DNA from 2 places in the Aeribacillus sp. FSL K6-1121 genome. Region 2 is predicted to be linked to the other one. Evidence: a T-box and tRNA genes for the amino acid it is inferred to sense, from the RefSeq annotation. Region 2 holds a T-box; the other holds one or more tRNA genes.
The links. The T-box of region 2 lies ahead of glyQ (glycine--tRNA ligase subunit alpha). A T-box ahead of a tRNA ligase gene usually reads a tRNA of that ligase, here a tRNA-Gly.

Region 1: it has a tRNA-Gly gene. The T-box ahead of glyQ (glycine--tRNA ligase subunit alpha) is inferred to sense a tRNA for this amino acid. The anticodon was not compared.

The regions. Positions count from the first base shown of each region.
Region 1 covers NZ_JBBOPS010000001.1:46,819-57,766, forward strand. The annotation lists gene ssuE (NADPH-dependent FMN reductase) at 140-679, opposite strand; gene NSQ61_RS00220 (class I SAM-dependent methyltransferase) at 959-1,720, opposite strand; gene NSQ61_RS00225 (hypothetical protein) at 1,797-2,105, opposite strand; gene NSQ61_RS00230 (VOC family protein) at 2,454-2,846, shown strand; gene trpB (tryptophan synthase subunit beta) at 2,931-4,094, shown strand; tRNA gene NSQ61_RS00240 (tRNA-Gly) at 5,196-5,269, shown strand; gene NSQ61_RS00245 (B3/B4 domain-containing protein) at 5,389-6,054, opposite strand; gene queG (tRNA epoxyqueuosine(34) reductase QueG) at 6,137-7,270, shown strand; gene NSQ61_RS00255 (amidase domain-containing protein) at 7,311-8,231, shown strand; gene trmL (tRNA (uridine(34)/cytosine(34)/5-carboxymethylaminomethyluridine(34)-2'-O)-methyltransferase TrmL) at 8,264-8,737, shown strand; gene NSQ61_RS00265 (glycerol dehydrogenase) at 8,938-10,050, opposite strand; gene NSQ61_RS00270 (PrkA family serine protein kinase) at 10,501-10,948, shown strand, end outside.
Region 2 covers NZ_JBBOPS010000001.1:454,929-465,876, reverse strand. The annotation lists gene dnaG (DNA primase) at 1-410, opposite strand, end outside; gene NSQ61_RS02310 (YaiI/YqxD family protein) at 435-923, opposite strand; gene NSQ61_RS02305 (pyruvate, water dikinase regulatory protein) at 1,184-1,993, opposite strand; gene NSQ61_RS02300 (helix-turn-helix transcriptional regulator) at 2,009-2,647, opposite strand; gene glyS (glycine--tRNA ligase subunit beta) at 2,773-4,836, opposite strand; gene glyQ (glycine--tRNA ligase subunit alpha) at 4,829-5,719, opposite strand; T-box leader at 5,789-5,962, opposite strand; gene recO (DNA repair protein RecO) at 6,080-6,832, opposite strand; gene NSQ61_RS02280 (YqzL family protein) at 6,863-7,003, opposite strand; gene era (GTPase Era) at 7,116-8,021, opposite strand; gene NSQ61_RS02270 (cytidine deaminase) at 8,014-8,412, opposite strand; gene NSQ61_RS02265 (diacylglycerol kinase family protein) at 8,511-8,870, opposite strand; gene ybeY (rRNA maturation RNase YbeY) at 8,873-9,349, opposite strand; gene NSQ61_RS02255 (HD family phosphohydrolase) at 9,346-10,948, opposite strand, start outside.

The DNA.
Region 1 (10,948 bases), 410 kb from region 2:
AATGCTTTCATTTTTTATTAACAATAATAATGAAAAAAGCAGATTGCACCGTACGGGCAGTCTGCTTTTAATTTACTAGCGGCAATTTTGCGAAATCAAGTACGAACAAAAAAACCTTTGAGTTTTGATTAGGAGCTGATCATGCTTTTTGTCCATTTAAAGCATTCGCAAATTCCTCTACTGCTGCGTCCAATCTTTGCACCAGCTCTTCAGACAAGCTGTATTGTTCATTTTCTTCTCTGGTTACCCAGGCATCAACGGCATAAACGCCTCCTAGAATATATCTGCTTCCCATTGTGGATAACACTGGTTTTAGCGCATAATCTATAGATAGAAGGTGAGCCAATGTGCCACCAATAAACAACGGAAGTATTGTTTTACCCAAAAGCCCTTTTTGCGGAAGTAGGTCAAGGTATGTTTTCAATACGCCTGTATAAGCTGCTTTATACACTGGGCTTGCGATGATAATTCCGTCAGCTTGTTCTACTTTTTGGTTGGCGTTCAGAATCGCCTCGCTGTCGAATTTTGCTTTGATTAAATCTTCCGCAGGCAGCTGTACTACTTGAATGTAATCAATCTCAATTCCTTTTTGCTGCAATTGCTGTTCAGCATATTGGATTAATCCATTTAATCTTGATGATGGAAACGGACTTCCATTGATAATTACAACTTTGCTCATTTACTACTATGCTCCTTTCTACGATTCTAAAAAAACATATAAATCTTATTGAAATAGTTCGCTTTATGCTATCATCATTTTTATATTCTGTCAATATATGGAGGCTCTTAGCTGTTATTCTAATAGCCTTCAATTTGAGCATAAATCAAGAGAAAATAAGAAGCAACTTTAAGCTCTTGGAGATTTAGCTTTTTCCAAAATTTTTTTGAGAAAGTTACATATTGTTCACTTTCTTTTAGATTCAACAATTCGCGAAGATATGAGACGCCTCTTTACGTGCTATTCTTTAATCCCGATGACGCGAATTCGCTTATAATCGGCAAACCAGATGCCATTTTTATATATGACGTTTTTCAAGTTGTTTTCCACGTTTGTGAAGATAAGATTTTTTGTTTCGTTTGTCAAACTGTTAAACAGGCTGCCAGCGAACATCTCTATCCAATTTTTTACCCCATTTTCCCCATGTAATGGCGTTGGGCGGTCAAAATGCTGGGCGAACACGACACGGAACCCCACTTCTTCCATCAACGATGAATATTCACCAATGCTCGGGAAATACCAAGGAAATTGGTCTGCTAATTCCTCCATGCCCAATTTATTGAATTCATTTCGGATGGCATCGGTAATCGTTTTGACATTGCCTTTGCCGCCGAATTCCGCTACAAAACGGCCGTTCTCCTTTAAGGCCTGGTATATATTGATTAACGCCTGTTTTGGCGGCTTGATCCAGTGAAGAACTGCATTGGAGAAAACGGCATCAAACTCGTTGCGGTATCCAAGATTTAGAACATCCTTCACCTCAAAGCTTAAACCGGGGTATTTTGCTTTAGCCTGATTAATCATATTTTCTGATTTATCAATTCCGACGACGTCAACTCCTAATTCGTAAAGCTTCCAGGCTAAATCTCCCGTACCGCAGCCGAGGTCAAGAATACGTTCACCTTTTTTTGGCTCCAACAGATCAAGCAAATGCTCTCCAAATTTGGAAACAAATGAATGTTTTGCATCATACAAAGCTGCATTCCAACTGTCTTTTTTCATGTGATAGAATCCCTTCTTTCATTTGTAGTAAAAATATGGGAGAATTTTGCAAAATGCATTTCAATGGAACATTCGCTTATTTTTGGCCATTTCTAAACGGTTCCAGTACTTCATCCACCCATTGACGAAATTTTTCATACGCTTCCTCATTTGTTTGAACATTTTCTATAAATACACCTTTAAATTTATCATAATAATGCTCTTTATTTGCAAATAATTGTTGAAATTCTTCCTCTTTTAAATCGTCAAAAAATAAATCCATTGTGCCATCAGTTCTTTCCCAGGCAATTCCTTCGATAAAAGGGGAAAATTCATCTTTAAAGTTGTCTACATGTAAATGATTCCCGGTGTAATTTTTCGAATGAAAGTAGTCATTCTTCTTCATGAATGTGTCCTCCAAATTGATTTTTACATAATTTGAATTTTTTGCTAAGTATCTCGTTAAGAAAGATTACACAATATAACAAGATGTTTCTTGTTTACCAATTTGAAAACTATTTTCGGAGCAGGTAACCTGCATCACGCTGCGCTTTTTAACTTCATTTTATATTTTAGAATATTTCAATTGTTTCTAGTAATGCTCTATTTCATAAAGATTTTAGTTTGGACAAAAGAAAAAGCTTTGAATCATTTAACCCGTTTATTTTTATATAAAACAAGGTGTCATTCCCTTATGATAAAATGGACGAGAAGAATGTTTATCCCTACAATCTGGCAAAGGCGGGTAAAAAAGATGAAAAAAATAATCCCTCATATTTATTTGCATAACTGTAAGGAAGCGTTGCAATATTATCAGCAAGTATTTGGAGGAGAACTCAAAAATGTAGAGACATCCGATGGAAAAGAAATGTTTAAAGGCCACGAAGGAAAATATATTCATGCCGAGCTGCATATTAACGAATCATGTGTACTTTATTTTGCCGATGTTTTCTCACCGGTGACGAAGGGGAACAATATATGGCTGACATTGGATTTGGAGTCAGAAGATGAAATAAATTCAATTTTTACAACATTAGCGAAAGACGGACAGGTCAAAATGGAATTGCAAGATACTTTTTGGAATTCAAAATATGGTGTGGTAATCGATAAATTCGGTGTAGTTTGGGAGCTAAACTATGCAAAATAATAAGCGGCAGAAATTCTAAAAATAAGTGTTTGATTTGAACATGTTTTGCTATAATTGAATAAAAGCTTAGAGGAGATGAGTAAGATGAGTCAGCAAACAGTTGAGAAGGGTTATTTTGGCCAATTTGGAGGAAGCTTTGTTCCAAAGGATTTGCAAAGAGCATTGGACATACTGGAAGAGAATTTCGAAAAATTTAAAAACGATTCAACGTTTAATGAAGAATTGGCATATTATTTAAGAGAATATGTTGGTAGAGAAAATCCGCTGACATATGCGAAAAATTTCACAGAAGCGCTCGGGGGCGCGAAAGTTTATTTAAAACGTGAAGATTTAAATCATACCGGAGCACATAAAATCAATAATGCAATTGGACAGATCTTGCTTGCCAAACGGATGGGGGCTACTAGAATCATTGCAGAAACAGGTGCTGGACAGCACGGTGTTGCAACAGCAACCGCGTGTGCGATGTTTGGAATGGAATGCACCATCTATATGGGCAAGCTCGATACAGAGCGGCAGGCATTAAATGTGTTTCGGATGGAGCTGCTTGGTGCAAAGGTAGTACCGGTTGAAAAAGGACAAGGACGTTTGAAGGATGCGGTGGATGCAGCTTTAGCTGATTATGTGGAAAATTACCAAAACACGTTTTACTTGCTTGGATCTGCTGTCGGCCCGCATCCGTATCCAACAATTGTCAAGCATTTTCAATCGGTTATTAGTGAAGAGTCGAAAAAGCAGATTCTTGAAAAAGAAGGGAAGCTTCCAACAGCAGTGATTGCTTGTGCAGGAGGAGGAAGCAATGCAATCGGAGCTTTTGCGCATTATCTGGACGAACCAAACGTAAGATTAATAGGAGTGGAGCCGGAAGAGGCACCAACGCTTACGAAAGGTGTTCCAGCTGTTATTCACGGATTTAAATGCTTAACTTTGCTTGACGAAAATAATGATCCAATGCCGACTTACTCTATTGCAGCAGGGCTTGATTATCCTGGAATTGGTCCAGAGCACAGCTATTTGAAGGAAACCGGACGGGCAGAATATGTTACGGTGTCTGGAAAAGAGGCTTTGGAAGCTTTTCAGCAATTATCTAAGTTGGAAGGAATCATCCCTGCCCTTGAAAGTTCACATGCTGTAGCATATGCGATGAAACTTGCCCCGCAGCTAAGCAAGGAGGATATTGTGATCGTTAATCTCTCTGGCAGAGGAGATAAGGATGTCGAGCAAGTGTTTGAAATGTTGAAAAAATAAGGTGAAAATCGGCGTTTTTGAACGTCGATTTTTTACTTTCTTTTAACGATTCATCAGCTGAATTTTTAGAAGAGCAAGTTGTTTATAGTAATATAAAAAAGGCAGATTTTTGATCCACCGGATAAGTGTATATTTATCTTTGAAAAAATTCTTGACAGCTCTGAAATGGGCAAGGTATGGGAGCTGTAGTCACGAAAGTGCTATAGAAAGTTAAAAGATATGGGATAAGTGCGCTCATCACATTTTTTCAATGAATCAAAATGGTGTAGTTTTTGAGGTATAGTTATCATTTGGTCTTAACTTTACTCTGATTTTATAGGAATCTTCTCAGCTCTTAGTATTTTATGTTGGTTGATAAATTTAGTTTGCGAAGGAATGACTGAGGGGTTCAATCTAACTGTTATCTAAGCTTGCCATGATTTCGGAGTTTACATTTAAACGCCGGACATTTACCACCAGCTTTGTAAATATATGAACAAAATAAGAAAAACTGTTGATTTAATGCTTTTTTCAGTGGTATAGGGTGTTAAATGGACAGCTTGGTATCTATTTTGTTCACAATTTCGACAAAAACATAAAAAAATGTCGTTTTTTTTACATTTTTCCGTTGCACCGTCATTTTCGCTTTGCTATAATAAAACCCGTCATTGCATTACGGCTACCACGAGCGATGCTTCGATGAATAAGCATCGAGTTGCCTCGACGCATCTCCTTCTTCGAATAAGCTGGAAGAGGAAGAGGCATGACAAATGCGTGTTTTTCGTCTTGATAGAAAAGAAATAATGTATGCGGGTGTAGTTTAGTGGTAAAACCTCAGCCACGAGCGATGCTTCAATGAATAAGCATCGAGTTGCCTCGACGCATCTCCTTCCTCGAATAAGCTGGAAGAGGAAGAGGCATGGCAAGTGCGTGTTTTTCGTCTTGATAGAAAAGAAATAATGTATGCGGGTGTAGTTTAGTGGTAAAACCTCAGCCACGAGCGATGCTTCGATGAATAAGCATCGAGTTGCCTCGACGCATCTACTTCCTCGAATAAGCTGGAAGAGGAAGAGGCATGACAAGTGCGTGTTTTTCATCTTAAATAGAAAAGAAATAATGTATGCGGGTGTAGTTTAGTGGTAAAACCTCAGCCTTCCAAGCTGATGTCGTGGGTTCGATTCCCATCACCCGCTCCATACATATCATTCATCAACGCAGTGTTTCGTTTTTATAAGCAAACGAAGCATTGCGTTTTTTCATTATAGAAATTTTGTATATGGCTGCCATGCCATTAAAAGAAAGAAAAGGGAGAGGCTTAAGCGAAAATTTGTTGGCGAGCATCTCCACCGTGAATTTGAACAAACATGTTTGCTATCGCTTCAAGTAATTTTTTTGCTTCTTCTGTCCGCATCGATGGCTTTAAATAAACGATATGTAAAGCGCTTGTTGTCGAAAGCTGTACTGCTGTTCGCTTAGAATCAACATAGGGGCTTCCGAAAGGTCCGTTTGCATCACAGGTTACTAGTTTATTTTCCAAATTCACTTGGCGGCCGTTGATGGCATCATATGAATCGCCATTTTTACCGATTTTTAACGTAATAGGTCCTTTTATTTTGTTTCGGTCGTAGATGCCTAACGGAATTTCATATTTCAAAGAGAAAAAATTATTTAAGTCAACTGCTGAATGGATAGACTGTAAGTATTGCTGTTTTTGAACGCGGCGAAAAAGAGCCTCATTGGATGGGCGGTATCGATTAGGATCAGTGCCAACACGCTTAAAGACTTCCCGCCATTCTCGAATGCCGTCTAATTCAACTGCATTTTTATTTTCTAGATCGAAAAAAATAGATTCTTGAAAGAAACGAAGTCTCCCTTTTAACATTTGGGGGGATTCGGATACTTGAATATGATCATACTCAATTAAGCCTATTTTAAAGTGAGGAATTCGTTGTTTGACCTCTTCAGCAATAAAAAATTCCATTGATTTCCCTCCTATTTTCAGCCATTTTATCTTAACATAGTTTATATATTTTTTGAAATAAAAACAAAGGGGGTGGAGCGGTGTGGATTTCACAGTTCTCAAACAAGAAATTATTGAATACAGCAAGCAAATTGGAATCGATAAAATCGGTTTTGCGAGTGCTGATGTTTTTGAAACATTGAAGGAGCGGCTAATTGTACAGCAGCAGTTAGGATATCAGTCAGGATTCGAGGAGCCTGATATCGAAAAGCGGACAAATCCTGAGCTGCTCCTTCCAAAAGCAAAATCGATTATCTCTATAGCGTTGGCATATCCTTCAAAAATGAAAAATGCTCCCAGAAGTACAAAAAAAGAGCGGCGCGGTTTATTTTGCAGGGCTTCATGGGGGACAGACTATCACGTGATTCTAAAAGATCGGTTAAAAAAGCTGGAAAGCTTTATTTTAGAAAAAGTGGACGGAGCACAGGTTAAATCGATGGTCGATACGGGGGAGCTGTCGGATCGGGCCGTAGCAGAGCGAGCCGGTATCGGATGGAGCGGAAAAAACTGCATGATTATTACACCGGAATTCGGCTCTTATGTATATTTAGGCGAAATGATTACAAATATTCCTTTTCCTTCCGACACCCCGATTGAAGACCGATGCGGATCCTGCAACATATGTGTCGATTCATGTCCGACTGGTGCGCTCGTGCAAGGCGGGCAGCTCAATTCAAAGAAATGTATTGCTTTTTTAACGCAAACAAAAGGGTTTCTGCCTGATGAATACCGTGGGAAAATCGGAAACAGGCTTTACGGCTGTGACACTTGTCAGCTTGTTTGTCCGGAAAATAAAGGAAAGGATTTCCATATCCATTCTGAAATGGAACCGGATCCTGAAATTGCAAAACCAAAATTAAAGCCGCTTCTTCATATTTCAAACCGCGAGTTTAAAGAAAAATTCGGCCATATAGCTGGTTCATGGAGAGGAAAAAAGCCGATTCAGCGAAATGCGATCATCGCTTTAGCCCATTATAAAGATAGAACGGCTTTGCCTGATTTAATTAAACTGATGCACGAAGATTCAAGACCGATTATTCGGGGAACCGCCGCATGGGCGATTGGAAGGATAGGAGATCAATCAGTGCTTTTTGAATTAGAAAAAGCTCTGGAAAAAGAACAAGATGAAGAAGTAAAGAATGAAATTGTCAAAGGAATTGAAATGTTGAAAGCATGATTTTAATTGTCACCATCATACGTATATAGAAGAAACGAAAATGGTGGTGACAAATGTGGACGTACAGGCTGTTTATCGAAAAATAAATGAAAAGCTGCAATTTTTAGTGAACAAATCTGTCAATCACAATCGGCAGCAATCTTCAGAGCTTGAATGGTGTGAAAAGAAAAAAGAGCTGGCAGCAAAACGAAAAGCGGAAATAGTGAAAGCGACTTGTCTCATAAAATGGCCGAAACAGATCGAAGATGAGGCAACCGTTTTAGATTATTTATGTGATTACAGGCTTCTTTATAAGCAAGGTGATTTTTTATATATAGAAGAAATTGGGGAAGAGCGGGTAGCGAAGTTTTCCAATAAAGGTCATTTAATATCTGATGAAGTTAAACTAAAAGACTGTTTTCATAAAGATGAAGAGGATGATTGGACAAACGAAAAATGGCAAGAAAAAGATGAACGGGTTTCTTTTCAATATGATCGGTTGAAAAGCGTCCAATATGCGGAACGGTGGTGGAACAGCAGAAATCCGAATTATCCTTATTTTGACGTAAATTGTACAAATTATGTTTCCCAATGTTTACGTGCCGGTGATGCGCCGATGAGAGGCTACCCGAACCGGTCATCAGGATGGTGGCTTGCGAATAATAATTGGAGCTACAGCTGGTCTGTAGCTCATGCGCTGATGCTGTATTTGTCCACATCGAAAACAGGACTTAGAGCGAAAGAAGTTTCGTCTCCTGAGCTGCTTAAGCCCGGGGATGTGATTTGTTATGATTTTCAAGGCGACGGCAGATTTGACCATTCAACATTTGTTGTTGCAAAAGATAAAAGCGATATGCCGCTTGTCAATGCCCAAACATCCAACAGCCGAATGAGATATTGGTCGTACGAAGACTCAACTGCCTATACAGAAAACATTCAATATAAATTTTTTCATATCATTGATGATAATGAGGATTCTTAAAAATGTTATAATAGTTTTCGAGGTGAATCATTGTGGCATTACACGTTGTTTTATATCAACCAGAAATCCCTGCAAATACTGGAAATATTGCTAGAACTTGTGCGGCGACTAATACAGCCCTTCATTTAATTCGTCCTTTAGGTTTTTCAACGGATGATAAAATGCTTCGACGCGCAGGGCTTGATTATTGGGAATTTGTAAACATTCATTATTATGATTCTCTTGACCATTTTTTTCAGCAAAACCAGAACGGGGATTTCTACTATATAACTAAATTTGGAAAACGATATTATACGAGCTATGATTTTAGTGATCCTTCCAAAGAGATTTTCTTCATTTTTGGACGTGAAACAACAGGACTTCCAAAAGAATTGCTTGCAGAAAATGAAGATCGGTGTTTGCGCATTCCAATGACGGAAAACGTTCGGGCATTAAATTTGTCGAACACTGCCGCTATTTTAGTGTATGAGGCGCTAAGACAGCAAAGCTTTCATGGATTATCTTAAACACTTTTAGTTTTGGGCTTCTTTCGGATTGTAAATATACATTATTTTTGGCGGTTATTCTGTTCAAATATAAAGGAAGTATGAGAAGGAGCGGACTACCATAAGGTTAAAAAAGCAAATACAAAGGCCAGAGCTGTCAAAGCGCCTGGCCTTTTTTGCAGTCAACAAGGTATCCCATGAAGAAATGCCAATTCAAAACGTTATTTGCGGTGTTTTTCTTTATATGCTTTCGCATATTGATCAGCAGCAAAAATCGCATCTGCTACATCATCAGCTGTCACATTGAATGCATTATGGATTGTTTCCCCTTCTGCGGTTGCTGCTTTAGCGACTTTTAGTATATCTTCGCGTGAAGCATCTTTTAATTTAATGTCCTCCAACGTGACTGGCAAATCAAGGCTCAAATAAAGCTCGATATAGCGTTCAATTTCTTGTTGTGAATGTTCTTCGAGAGCGAGCTGGACAAGAGTACCAAATGCCACTTTCTCTCCGTGTGTCAAATGATGTATTTCGCCTTCTAACGCGGTAAATCCGTTATGAATAGCATGAGCCGCTGCCAAACCGCCGCTTTCAAAACCTAGTCCGCTAAGGAGCGTGTTTGCTTCGACGACCGCTTCTAACGCAGGGGTGACGACTTTTGCTTTTACTGATTCATAGGCAAGCTTCCCGTACTTGAATAAAGTTTGTTCACATTTTTCTGCAATTGCTTCAGCTGCAATTGTAGGGATGCCGCCCGCCATCGTTTTTCCTCCGGATTTTATAACACTGCGTGCTTCCACCCAAGTTGCAAGTGCATCAGCGATTCCAGAGGCAAGTAAACGTGGCGGAGCATTAGCGATAATTTTCGTATCGACAAGTACAAGATCTGGATTCTTTTTATAAAAACGGTAGCTTTCAAATACGCCGTCATCAGAATATATAACAGAAAGAGCACTAGTTGGAGCATCAGTTGAAGCAGCTGTCGGCACAATCACTATATAAGCATCTAATTCATCCGCTACCGCTTTTGCGGTATCTAACGTTTTTCCTCCACCAACGCCGATTACAATAGTAGCTTCTGCTTTTCTTGCAATATTCGCGATTCTTTCTACCTCGTTTCTCGAAGCTTCTCCGCTAAAAACTACTTCTTCGGCTGCAATATTTCCTTTTTTTAATTCGTTTACAATTGTATGCCCAGCAATTTTCCAAACTATTTCATCAGCTATCACGACTGTCTTGTTTCCAATTCCTTCAAGATAATTCGCGATTTTTGTAATGACATTTTTACCTTGAACATATTTTGCAGGGCTGATAAATACTCTTTCTGCCGCCATAATTAGCACCCCTTTTATGTTTTTGGAGTTATTTTCATGGAACTAAAACAAGCCGCAATTCCCTACCTGCTTTATCGCTTCACAAAATTATCGGGAGGACTACTTGTGAACAAATCATCAATATGCACAAAATTATTTTTTGTTGACACCAGGTTTATCGTTGTATCCTGCAGTGAAAATAGCAATTAAAAATGTGATGCAGACACCTAAAACTAAAGCAGTTTTCATGAAAAAGATCCCTCCTTCATATGTACAACGTAATCAAAAATTACTAGTTTTATTATACATTAACATTCCCAACGAGTGAAAGAATTTCCCTAAGGTTTGTCATTTTGTCAAAATTTTTTAACTCATTTTCAAATATTAAGCTAATCAAAAAGCATCTTTAAGGACATCCTCGCATAAATTGTATTAATCTGGTGCTCAAACCAACGATGGAGGAGGTCCCTGATGGATATTTTGAAAAAAATCGAAAAGCATAGAGAAATGGAAGAGCGCTTAAAATGGGAAGGCACCTTCGCTGAATATTTGGAAATATTAAAAGAAAAACCATGGATAGCCCAATCCGCCCATTCTCGCGTTTATAATATGATAAAAGATGCAGGGATTGAGGAGATTAATGGCCGAAAACGATATAAATTTTTCAACCAGGAAATTTTTGGACTGGACGAAGCATTGGAACGTCTTGTGGAAGAATATTTTCATCCCGCTGCTAAGCGGCTGGATGTAAGAAAAAGAATTCTGTTGTTAATGGGTCCTGTCAGCGGCGGAAAATCTACACTTGTCACTTTGTTAAAAAGGGGATTAGAAGAATATTCGAAAACCGATAGAGGTGCAGTTTATGCAATTAAAGGCTGCCCGATGCATGAAGATCCTTTGCACTTAATTCCGCACCATC
Region 2 (10,948 bases):
TTTGTATTTAGTAATAAATGATGGTACATTTTTTTCAGCAGTTCATGCACTTTTATCATTTTCTCTGCTTCGCTGTTGTTTGGGTATGTCGATTCTTGAGAAAGTGCCGAGCCCCCTGGAATGTCCAAACCAGCTTTTTTTGCTGTCATTTGTACAGCTTCTGTAAAGCTGCATCCTTCAATTTGCATGAGAAAGGTAAAAACATTTCCGCCAGAACCGCAGCCAAAGCAGTGGAAAATTTGTTTTTCAGGTGAAACAGAAAATGAAGGTGTATTTTCGCCGTGAAAAGGACATAGTCCAAAAAAGTTTCGACCCTGCTTCTTTAATTGAACATATTCACTCACAACATCTACTATATCTACAGCATGTTGTACTTTTTCTATAAATTCCTCGGGAAGCATTTTCCCCATATGAACAACTCCGTGCCTTAAAATTTATTCAATATGAATTTTAAAATTTCCTGCATAATTCGACAATATTTTTTCAAATGCTGTGATAAAATGATGACGATCTTTATCTTGGAATTTTTTTGGCCCTTTGATATAATTGCCGTTTCTTCTTTCCCTTGCCGAAATATACCGGAGATGGAGAACAGAGTCGATTGTATCTTCTGTAAACAGCATTCCTCTTGGAGAGAGAACATGTGTGCATTTCTTAAGCAGCATACCGGCTAGTCCGATATCTTGTGTAATGATGATGTCATGTTTTTTTGAGTTGTTAAAAATGTATAAGTCGACAGATTCCTTTTCTTGATCGACAAATACCCAGCTATTCCCGTCATCCTTTTTACCTACATGAGCATATGATGCAATGAAACAAACCGGGATTTTATATTTTTTTGCGACTGATGCAATTTCTTCTTTGACGGGGCATGCATCAGCATCGACAAAAATAGTGATATTTTTCCCATCATATTTCTCTATTCTTCATCACCTCAAAGAATCCTGCCTGCAATTTAAACTTTTTACAAAAAGTGATTTGTCGAATTTTCTTTCTCCAACCCCCTTGACATCTTCCTGTAAATAGTTTATTCGTATTTTTTTTAGTCTAAACCTAAAAAGCATAATTTTATCACAATTTTTTATTATAATACAATACACTGCATTATTCCATCATTTTATCTTTCACCATGAAAAAAACCTACTATATTCTTAAGATCGGAATAAGCAGGTTTTATCACATGTTATTTTTTTAAGAATAAATTTTGGATATGATTGGCTGTTTCTTCAACTGCTTTGTTCGATACATCTATAACTGGACAGCCGATTTTTTGAACAATTTTTTCAAAATAAGCTAATTCTTCTTTAATTCTGTCTATATTGGCATATATAGCCTGATCATTAAGCCCGAGCTGCTTTAATCTTTCCTTTCGGATATAATTCAGCTTTTCCGGACTGATTTTTAGACCGACGCATTTCTCTTTGGAAACTTTAAAAAGTTCTTCAGGGGGTTCTACTTCGGGAACAATAGGAACATTAGCTACTTTTAATCGTTTTAGCGCCAAATATTGCGACAAAGGCGTTTTGGAAGTCCGCGATACACCGATCAAAACAATATCGGCTTTCAAAATTCCTCTCGGATCGCGGCCGTCATCATATTTAACAGCAAACTCAATTGCTTCTACTTTTTTGAAATAGTCTTCATCAAGCTTCCGAACTCTTCCGGGCTCATACTTCGCTTTTATTCCATATGACGTTTCCATTTTATCAATTAAAGGACCAATGATATCGTGGTAGATCACACCTTCTTTTTCCGCTTCTTGAATAAGAAGATTCCTAAGTTCGGGGACAACGATTGTGAAGCAAATGATCGCATTATCCATTTTCGCCAATGCGACAACTTCTTTGATTGTATTTGCATCCTCCACATAAGGCACCCTTTTCACATTCGTTTCATATTGAGAGCCGTTAAATTGACTGATAGCTGCTTTTACAACGAGATCTGCCGTTTCCCCGACTGAGTCTGAAACAATATAGATCGTACGATTATTCATTCGGATCCCCCATTCTTACATAATATCGTCATCAACTAATCTTACCAATATTTTTGTAATGTTTGTTTTCGTAATTCTTCCTATCACTTCAAATCCGCCGTCCACTTCTTTTACAACGGGCAGTGCATCGATTTGCTTTTCAATTAAAATCCTTGCTACATCAATAATAAGATCTTCCTTTTTGCATACGGTTATATTTGGCATTCTAGTCATAATAATATTGACGGGGATTTGGGTTAATTCCTGTTTGCCGATGCTTGCCCGGAGGAGATCTTTTCTCGACAGCACTCCCACTAGCAACGATTGATTATCTACCACAAATAATGTCCCGACATCTTCCAAAAACATTGTACAAATTGCATCATAAACAGAAACATTATCGTTGACAACGACTGGGATCGACTGAAAATCTTTTACTTGGAGCTTTTTTAATTTCTCTGCAAGCAAATTGGCGCCTGATTTCCCTGTATAAAAATAGCCGACTCGCGGCCTTGCGTCAAGGTATCCAGCCATTGTTAAAATTGCTAAATCAGGTCTTAGCGTAGCTCTTGTCAAGTTTAAACGATCTGCAATATGCTCACCTGTAATTGGCCCATGCTCCTTAACGATTTGCAATATTTGTTCTTGCCGTTTATTAAGCTCTATTGTCCTCACCACCTTGAAAAAGAGGCTGCATTATAAAAATATTATATATGATTTCAATATTTTGAAAAGGTTTTCTATTGCTCATTACGGCGAAAGGAAAGACGATTATCCTCGGGATAATCGTCCATTTGCATTTATTTTACGATAATTTCATTCACTTTGGCAAAAGATGTGATTATTTTTGTTAATTGTACCATTTGGGACAGCCTGTTTTGTTTAACCGACTCATCCTCTGCCATTACCATAATATTATCAAAATAACGATCAATCACCGGCTTTAAAGCTTTCATTTCCAAAAATGCTTCTTTAAAATTACCCTCTTTTTGCAATTTTACAAAATTTTCTTCAAGCCGTAAATACGCTTGATACAATGTTTTTTCTTCTTCCTTCTCGAACAGCTCTTCTTTAATATTGCCCTCTTGGCCCTTAGACGAGATGTTGACAACACGAGACAGCGATTCAATTACTTCTTTAAAGTCACCCTTTTGGCTTTCTTCTGACAGAACGGCAGCCCGCTCGAAATATGCATTAACTTCATGGTAATTGGATTGTAATACCGATTCAATTATATCATGGCGGACATTTTCTTCATGAAGCGCAAATTTGACTCTCATTTGGAAGAACGACAGCAATTCTTTTCTCAAATTGTCTTTATTTTCTAAACCATATACATTTATAGCAAGGTCGAACAATTCCTCCAATTCAAGCCGCCATTGTTTGGCTCGAAGAATTTGAACAATGCCGCTTGCTTGTCTTCTTAATGCATACGGATCTTGTGAGCCAGTTGGAATCAAACCGATCGAAAAAAATCCTGCAATTGTATCCAGCTTGTCCGCAAGCCCTACAATGGCTCCGCTCGACGTTTCAGGCGTCTTGTCGGAAGCATGCCGCGGCATATAATGCTCATTTATTCCTTTTGCAACCTCTTCCTGTTCACCCTTTAAAAGAGCGTATTTTTCTCCCATAATTCCTTGAAGCTCTGGAAATTCATAAACCATTTGCGTAACAATGTCAAATTTGCAAATGGAAGCAGTCCGTTTAATATAAGCTTTCTCCTCATTGGAGCATTCAAGCTTTTCGCTAAGCTTTTCTGATAATTTTACAATTCGGCGAACCTTGTCACCGATGGAACCCAGTTCTTCATGAAAAACAATTTTTTCAAGCTTCTCCAGTGCGGTATCGATGGCAAGCTTTTTGTCTTCTTCGTAAAAGAAATTTGCATCGGAAAGTCTTGCCCGAAGGACCTTTTCATTCCCCTTGGCAATCGTTTCAATGTTTTGATCATTCCCGTTTTTTACGGTAACAAAAAACGGAAGCAGCTTTCCATCTTTATTTTTGACAGGAAAATATCGCTGATGCTCCTTCATCGTCGTCACTAACACTTCTTCAGGCAATGTTAAAAACTGGTCTTCGAATGAACCGTACAGGGCGGTCGGATATTCCACCAAGTTTGTAACTTCCTCGAGCAAATCTTCATCAACAGGGATGATCCAGTTTTCCTTTCTTTCCAGTTCCTCCAGCTGTTGAATGATCATTTGTTTTCGTTTTTCATAATCGGCGACAACAAACTGGTTCAACAAAGTATTTTCATAATCGCGTGGAGTGGAAATTTCCGCTTTCGTTCCTAAAAAGCGATGGCCATACGTAACATTTCCTGTCGGAACATCGGTAATGGAAAACGGAATGATGTCTTGTCCAAATAAGACAACTAACCATTGGATCGGACGGATATAGCGAAGATTCCAATTTCCCCAACGCATATTTTTCGGAAAATGGATGGTTTGAATAATCTCTTCTAACCCTGGGAGCAGTTCTTTCGTTTCTTTCCCTTTTTGAAATGTTTGAACAAAAGCGTACTCAACACCGTTTACTTCTTTAAAGGATATGTCGTTTGTGGAAGCTCCTTGGCTCCGTGCAAAGCCTAACGCTGCTTTTGTCCAATTTCCATTCTCATCAACCGCAATCTTTTTTGCCGGTCCTTTTGCTTCGCCAAGCAAATCTTCCTGTTTTTCATTTACATCCTCTACAAGGACGGCAAGACGTCTAGGAGTTGAATATTTTTTTATTTTGGCGTAAGAAATGCGATGTTCATCCAGCCAAGCTCCTACTTTGTCAGCCAGCTGATCAATCGAAGACAGGATGACGCCGGCAGGCATTTCTTCAAGCCCGATTTCGATAAGTAAATCCCGTTTATTCATGATTTTCGGCCCCCTTGTTTTTCAGCATTGGAAAACCGAGTTTTTCCCGTTCTTCATAAAACGTTTTGGCAACTTTTCTTGCCAGCTTTCTCACTCTGCCAATATATCCGGTTCGTTCTGTAACAGAAATAGCTCCTTTTGCGTCAAGCAAATTAAATGTGTGCGAGCATTTTAAAACGTAGTCGTACGCTGGATGAACGAGACCTAATTCCATCTGTCTGTGCGCTTCTTTTTCATACGTATTAAACAGTTCAAATAGCATGTTTGTATCGGATGTTTCGAACGTATACTTGGAATGCTCATATTCAGGCTGATAAAAAATGTCCCGGTATGTAAATCCGTTTGTCCATTCAAGGTCAAATACATTTTCTTTTTCTTGAATATAAGACGCCAAACGCTCTATTCCATAAGTTATTTCAACAGAAATCGGTTTGCATTCCAGTCCTCCGACCTGCTGAAAATACGTGAATTGAGTAATTTCCATTCCGTCAAGCCAAACTTCCCAGCCAAGCCCTGCGCAGCCGAGAGAAGGATTTTCCCAGTTATCTTCCACAAAGCGGATGTCATGTTCAAGCGGATCAATTCCAAGAGCCTTTAATGAATCTAAATAAATTTCTTGTATGTTTTTCGGAGACGGCTTCATAATGACTTGGAATTGATGGTGTTGATAAAGGCGGTTCGGATTTTCCCCATACCTTCCGTCAGCAGGTCTTCTTGACGGCTCCACGTAAGCAACATTCCACGGTTCTGGCCCGATGGAGCGAAGAAATGTGTATGGGCTCATGGTTCCGGCACCTTTTTCTACATCATATGCCTGCATCAAAATACATCCATGATCGGCCCAATGCTTTTGCAGCGTCAAAATCATTTCTTGAATGTTCATTCATCATGCACCTCCACAATTAAGTTATGTTCGAACAAAATAAAAACCGTCCCTAATGCAACAAAGTTGCATAGGGACGGGATGACCCGCGGTTCCACCCTATTTGCTGAAAAACGTTTCAGCCTCTCGTAAACCGTTATTGCTCTGGAACGCCGTTCCCTGCATCCTCATACCTTAGCTCGCACCATCCTAAGGTCGCTTTCTATGAAGATTGCAGGTACTCTTTTCCTTCATCGCATTTTATTATTCAATTTGACACGTATCATTTCCGCTCATTACATGACATTAAATCGCTTTTTCTAACAGCATGAGGGGGGGATAAATCCTTCATTTGAAAGGTTTCACATCCATGTATATGGTTTACAACATTTCTTTTAAACTGTCAAGCTGATTTAAAAATTTTTTCGATTTCAGCGATAAACCTGCATATTCCTGATAATATTGATCAAGAACAAATCTCAGTTCTTTTTTTGTCTCAGCGGAGACGGATATTTGACCAATGCGGTTTAAGTCAATAGAATAAAACAGCCGCAACAGCTTCACTGTCTTCTGAGAAATATTGAGCCTGTAAGGATCTTTTTCAAAACAGCGGCTGCAAATCAATCCGTTTTCTTTTAATGAAAAATGAAACGGTCCGTTTGTTTCGCCGCTTACTGCACATTTGTTTAATTCGGGATATAAACCGAGAACGTTGAGCATCTTTATTTCAAATATATTGGTCAAAATTTCCGCATCCTTTTCTTCATTCAGCAGATGAAGTGTTTGAAATAAGAGCTCAAACAAAAAAGGGTTTCTGTCTTTTTCATCTGTTCCTTTATCAAGGAGCTCTACAATATATGAAGCATATGCAGTCAAAAAAATATTTTCCTTAATCTCTCTAAAAGCGGAAATGATTTCTCCTTGGCTTAAATTGCCCAATCCAGAAGATTGATGATACAAAAAATTTCCATACGTAAAAAGTTGGGTAACAGCTGCGAGGCGGCTGTTCGGTTTATTTGCGCCCCGTGCCATTACACCAACTTTCCCAAACTCCCTTGTATATATTGTAACAACTTTATTGGTCTCACCATATTCCGTTGTACGAATGACAATTCCTTCCGTCTTTACAAGCATTTCTCCACCATCCTATTGGATACAGCACTACTAAACAGGGAGATCAACCTCAGTCCGCTCTTCTTCCTTCATTTGACAATCTTTCGTTCGCTCCTTTTCAAGCTCTTTAAAAAGGAGATATGTGTCAATATTACCTGTAAACGTGAATACTTTCCAGGTAAAATCTAACATATTGTCCCCACCTTTCTGTCGTTGTTCCTAAGCTATATCCAATTCATTGTTATCATAGCCTTTTTGACTCATTTTCATGTTTTGAAAATATTTCTAACTTCCTTCAAGTCAATTAATATTCGTCTTCCCTAAATCCAAAATCTCGCAATTGCGACAGGCGATTTCTCCAATCTTTTTGCACTTTGACCCACAGCTCTAAAAAGACTTTTGATCCGAGCAAGTTTTCAATGTCAACCCTTGCCCTTTTCCCAATTTCTTTCAACATTCTTCCTTGCTTCCCAATGATAATACCTTTTTGAGAGTTGCGTTCCACAACAATTGTTGCAGCTATATATACTGCATGGTTTTCTCTTTTTTCAATAGAATCAACAACAACTGCGACAGAATGCGGGATCTCTTCTCTTGTCAAATGCAATACTTTTTCGCGAACTAGTTCAGAAATGATAAAACGTTCCGGGTGATCTGTCACCTGATCACTAGGATAATATTGCGGACCTTCCGGCAAATACGCTTCAATTTGCCCTAGCAACGTTTCAATGTTGTTTCCTTGCAGGGCAGAAATTGGAACAATTTCCTGAAACTCGAACTTTTCCCTGTATTGGTCAATAAGCGGCAATAAATCATCAGGATGAACCCGATCGATTTTATTGACAACTAAAAATACAGGAGTATCGGTTTCCTTCAATCGTTCCATGATATATTCATCACCGCGGCCTAATCCTTCTTCAGCATTAATCATAAACAGAATTAGATCCACTTCTTTGAGCGTATTTTGAGCGACTTTCATCATAAAATCGCCCAATTTATGCTTTGGTTTATGAATACCGGGAGTGTCGATAAAAATAATTTGTGAGTTTTCCGTCGTATAAACCCCTTGTATTTTGTTTCTCGTTGTTTGAGGTTTATCGCTCATAATCGCAATTTTTTGACCGATTACACGGTTAATAAAAGTCGATTTGCCGACATTCGGACGGCCGATGATTGATACAAATCCTGATTTAAATTTTGTCTTATTCATGTAAATCCTCCGATGTAAATGCTTCTGGTAATAGTTGTTCAACTGTTAGCTCGTTATAGTCTCCGTTAAGATTCGCCAAAATCACCTTCATATTTTTAGGACAGAGCTCTGCTATGACTTGCCTGCAAGCGCCGCACGGCGATACAGGGCGCTTTGTATCCGCAACTATGGCAATAGCTGCGAATTCATTTTCACCTTCTGAAACCGCTTTATATATAGCAGTGCGCTCGGCACAATTGCACATGGAATAAGCTGCGTTTTCAATATTGCATCCTTTGTATACTTTTCCATCCTTTGTCAGAAGTGCTGCACCTACTTTAAATCGAGAGTAAGGTGCATAAGCAAATTCTCTTGCTCTTTTTGCTTCTTCAATTAGTTGATGGGAGTCCATAGCTTCCTTCCTTTCGTTTACGTTGCAGCTTATACTCATTATTTTACATCATTTTTCATTTAATTTCACGTTTATTTTTTCAGAAAATTCTACATTTTTCACGAAAAAACTTCAATTATTTTGGGGGCAAAAATGATGAATCCGATGACAACCGAAACGGCTGCATAAACCAATACTGCTCCTGCAGCTGCATCTTTTGCAGTTTTAAGCAGAGGATGAAATTCTTTCGACACAGCATCAGCGATTCGTTCAATGGCAGTATTGACCAGCTCTAAAGCTAACATTCCGCCAATTAATAGGAGAATGACAATCCATTCAATTAAGCTAATGTTGAAAAATAATCCGGCTGCGATCACGATGATCGCAGCTGTCACATGAATTCTAAAGTTCCGCTCGGTTTGGAAGGCTGCAGCTATTCCTTGTACGGCAAAATAAAAGCTTTTCAACAAAGTCTTCATGTTTATCCTGTTCTTTTCAATCCAAATTTCTCTAAAATTTCCTTTTGCCTTGAAAACATTTTTTCTTCTTCTTCTTTTGTCATATGATCATAACCTAATAAATGCAAAAAGCCGTGAACAGATAAAAATCCGAGCTCTCTCATAAATGAGTGGCCGTATTCTTCTGCTTGCTCTTTCGCTTTTTCTATTGAGATAATGATATCCCCTAAATGAGGGGGGAGCTCAGCACCTTGGATCTCCACTTCATCTTCTCCTGTTTCTTCAAGCGCAAATGAAATCACATCTGTCGGCTGATCTTTTCCCCGGTAATCCCGATTGATCTCTTGAATGTCTTTATTAGTAACAAAGGTTACAGATACTTCCGAATCTTTGGGAACACGTTCTTCTATAGCAGCAAATTGCAGCAAACTTTCGATCGTTTCTATTTCCTCAGAAGAGAGTGTTTCCGTCTGGTCGAAAATGTCAATGGATAATGTCATGTTTTCTTCACCTTCTTTTCATGAAATTCCGGATATTCAATTCTTGAATGAAAAATCCCCTTCAATGTTTCACACAATATTTTTGCCACCGTTTCAAGCTCTTTAAACGTTATATCACATTCGTCGAATTGCCCGTCTTGAAGTTTATCTTTTATGATGGAACGAACAAGCTTTTCAATTTTTTCGGGCATCGGATTTTTCATTGAACGAACAGCTGCTTCTACACTGTCAGCGATACAAATAACGGCAATCTCCCGCGTTTGCGGCTTCGGACCCGGATATCTAAACTCACTTTCCAAAATAGGCTGATCACTATTTTCTTGGGCTTTATGGTAGAAAAATTTTAAAAGCGATGTTCCATGATGCTGCAGAGCAATATCGATAAATTCTTTCGGCATTTTATGCTTCCTTAACATTTCTGCTCCCTCTTCAGCATGAGCAATAATAATGTTTTTGCTTAGCTGAGGGGACAATTTATCATGCGGATTTTCCATGTTCATTTGGTTTTCAATAAAATAGCGCGGCCGTTTCGTCTTGCCGATATCGTGATAGTAGCTTCCAACTCTTGCCAACAATCCATTCGCACCGATCGCTTCGCAAGCAGCCTCGGCTAGATTGGCCACCATTACACTGTGATGATAAGTACCAGGCGCCTCCGTTAATATTTTCCTTAATAAAGGATGATTCGGATTCGACAGTTCAATCAGCTTCATCGTCGATAAAATGCCAAAACCTGATTCAAAAAAAGGCATTAAACCGATTGTCAAGACGGAAGAGATAACACCTGATACAATCGCCATAAGAAAATAAGAACCGATCTCTAGATTCGAATAAATTCCATTTTGAATGAATAAAATAGCGGTGATCACAACAATATTAACAGCCGAAACGAAAAGACCAGCTTGTAAAATTTTCGAACGGACGTTATGTTCCCCTAGAAACAGAATGGCTGCGATGCACCCGCATAAGTAGTAAAGACCAATTGTAAAATTAAATGTGCCAGTGACTCCATCATTAAAAATCAAGCTTCCGCAAAAAGCATATATAATGCTTGTCACGAACGCAAGGCGGTCATTAATCAAAAGCTTTGTCAACATGACTCCCATCAGCACCGGGACAATAAAGCCGATATGAGAATAGTCCATTTTTTGAAATAAGCTGATAATCTTCATGACCGTTAACGTTATCGCCAGGATGATGGTAAAGAGAAGCAATGACTGGTTTTTACTCGTAAAGAACGAGTTCTTTTCTTTTTCAAAAAAATATGCAAGATAGATCATCACTAATAAGACTAAAATGAAAAGACCAATGATCGGCTGAAATGTGTACTTATTATCTAAAAGGCCCAACAATTCCAGCTTTCTATATACTTCCCTGTCAATTAATTGGCCCTCTTCGACTATAATTTGACCTTGCTTAATTTGAACCTCCTGCACTTTTTCTTTTGCTTCTTCCCGCTTTTCATCTGTTGATTTAGGGTCAAATACATAATTGGAAATAATTGCGCTGCGTCCAATCTCTTCAGCTGCTGAGCGTATCTTATCCGGCAAATTCACGTTTTGAAGCCGTTCTTTCACTTTGTTTCTCGCTTCTTCTAAT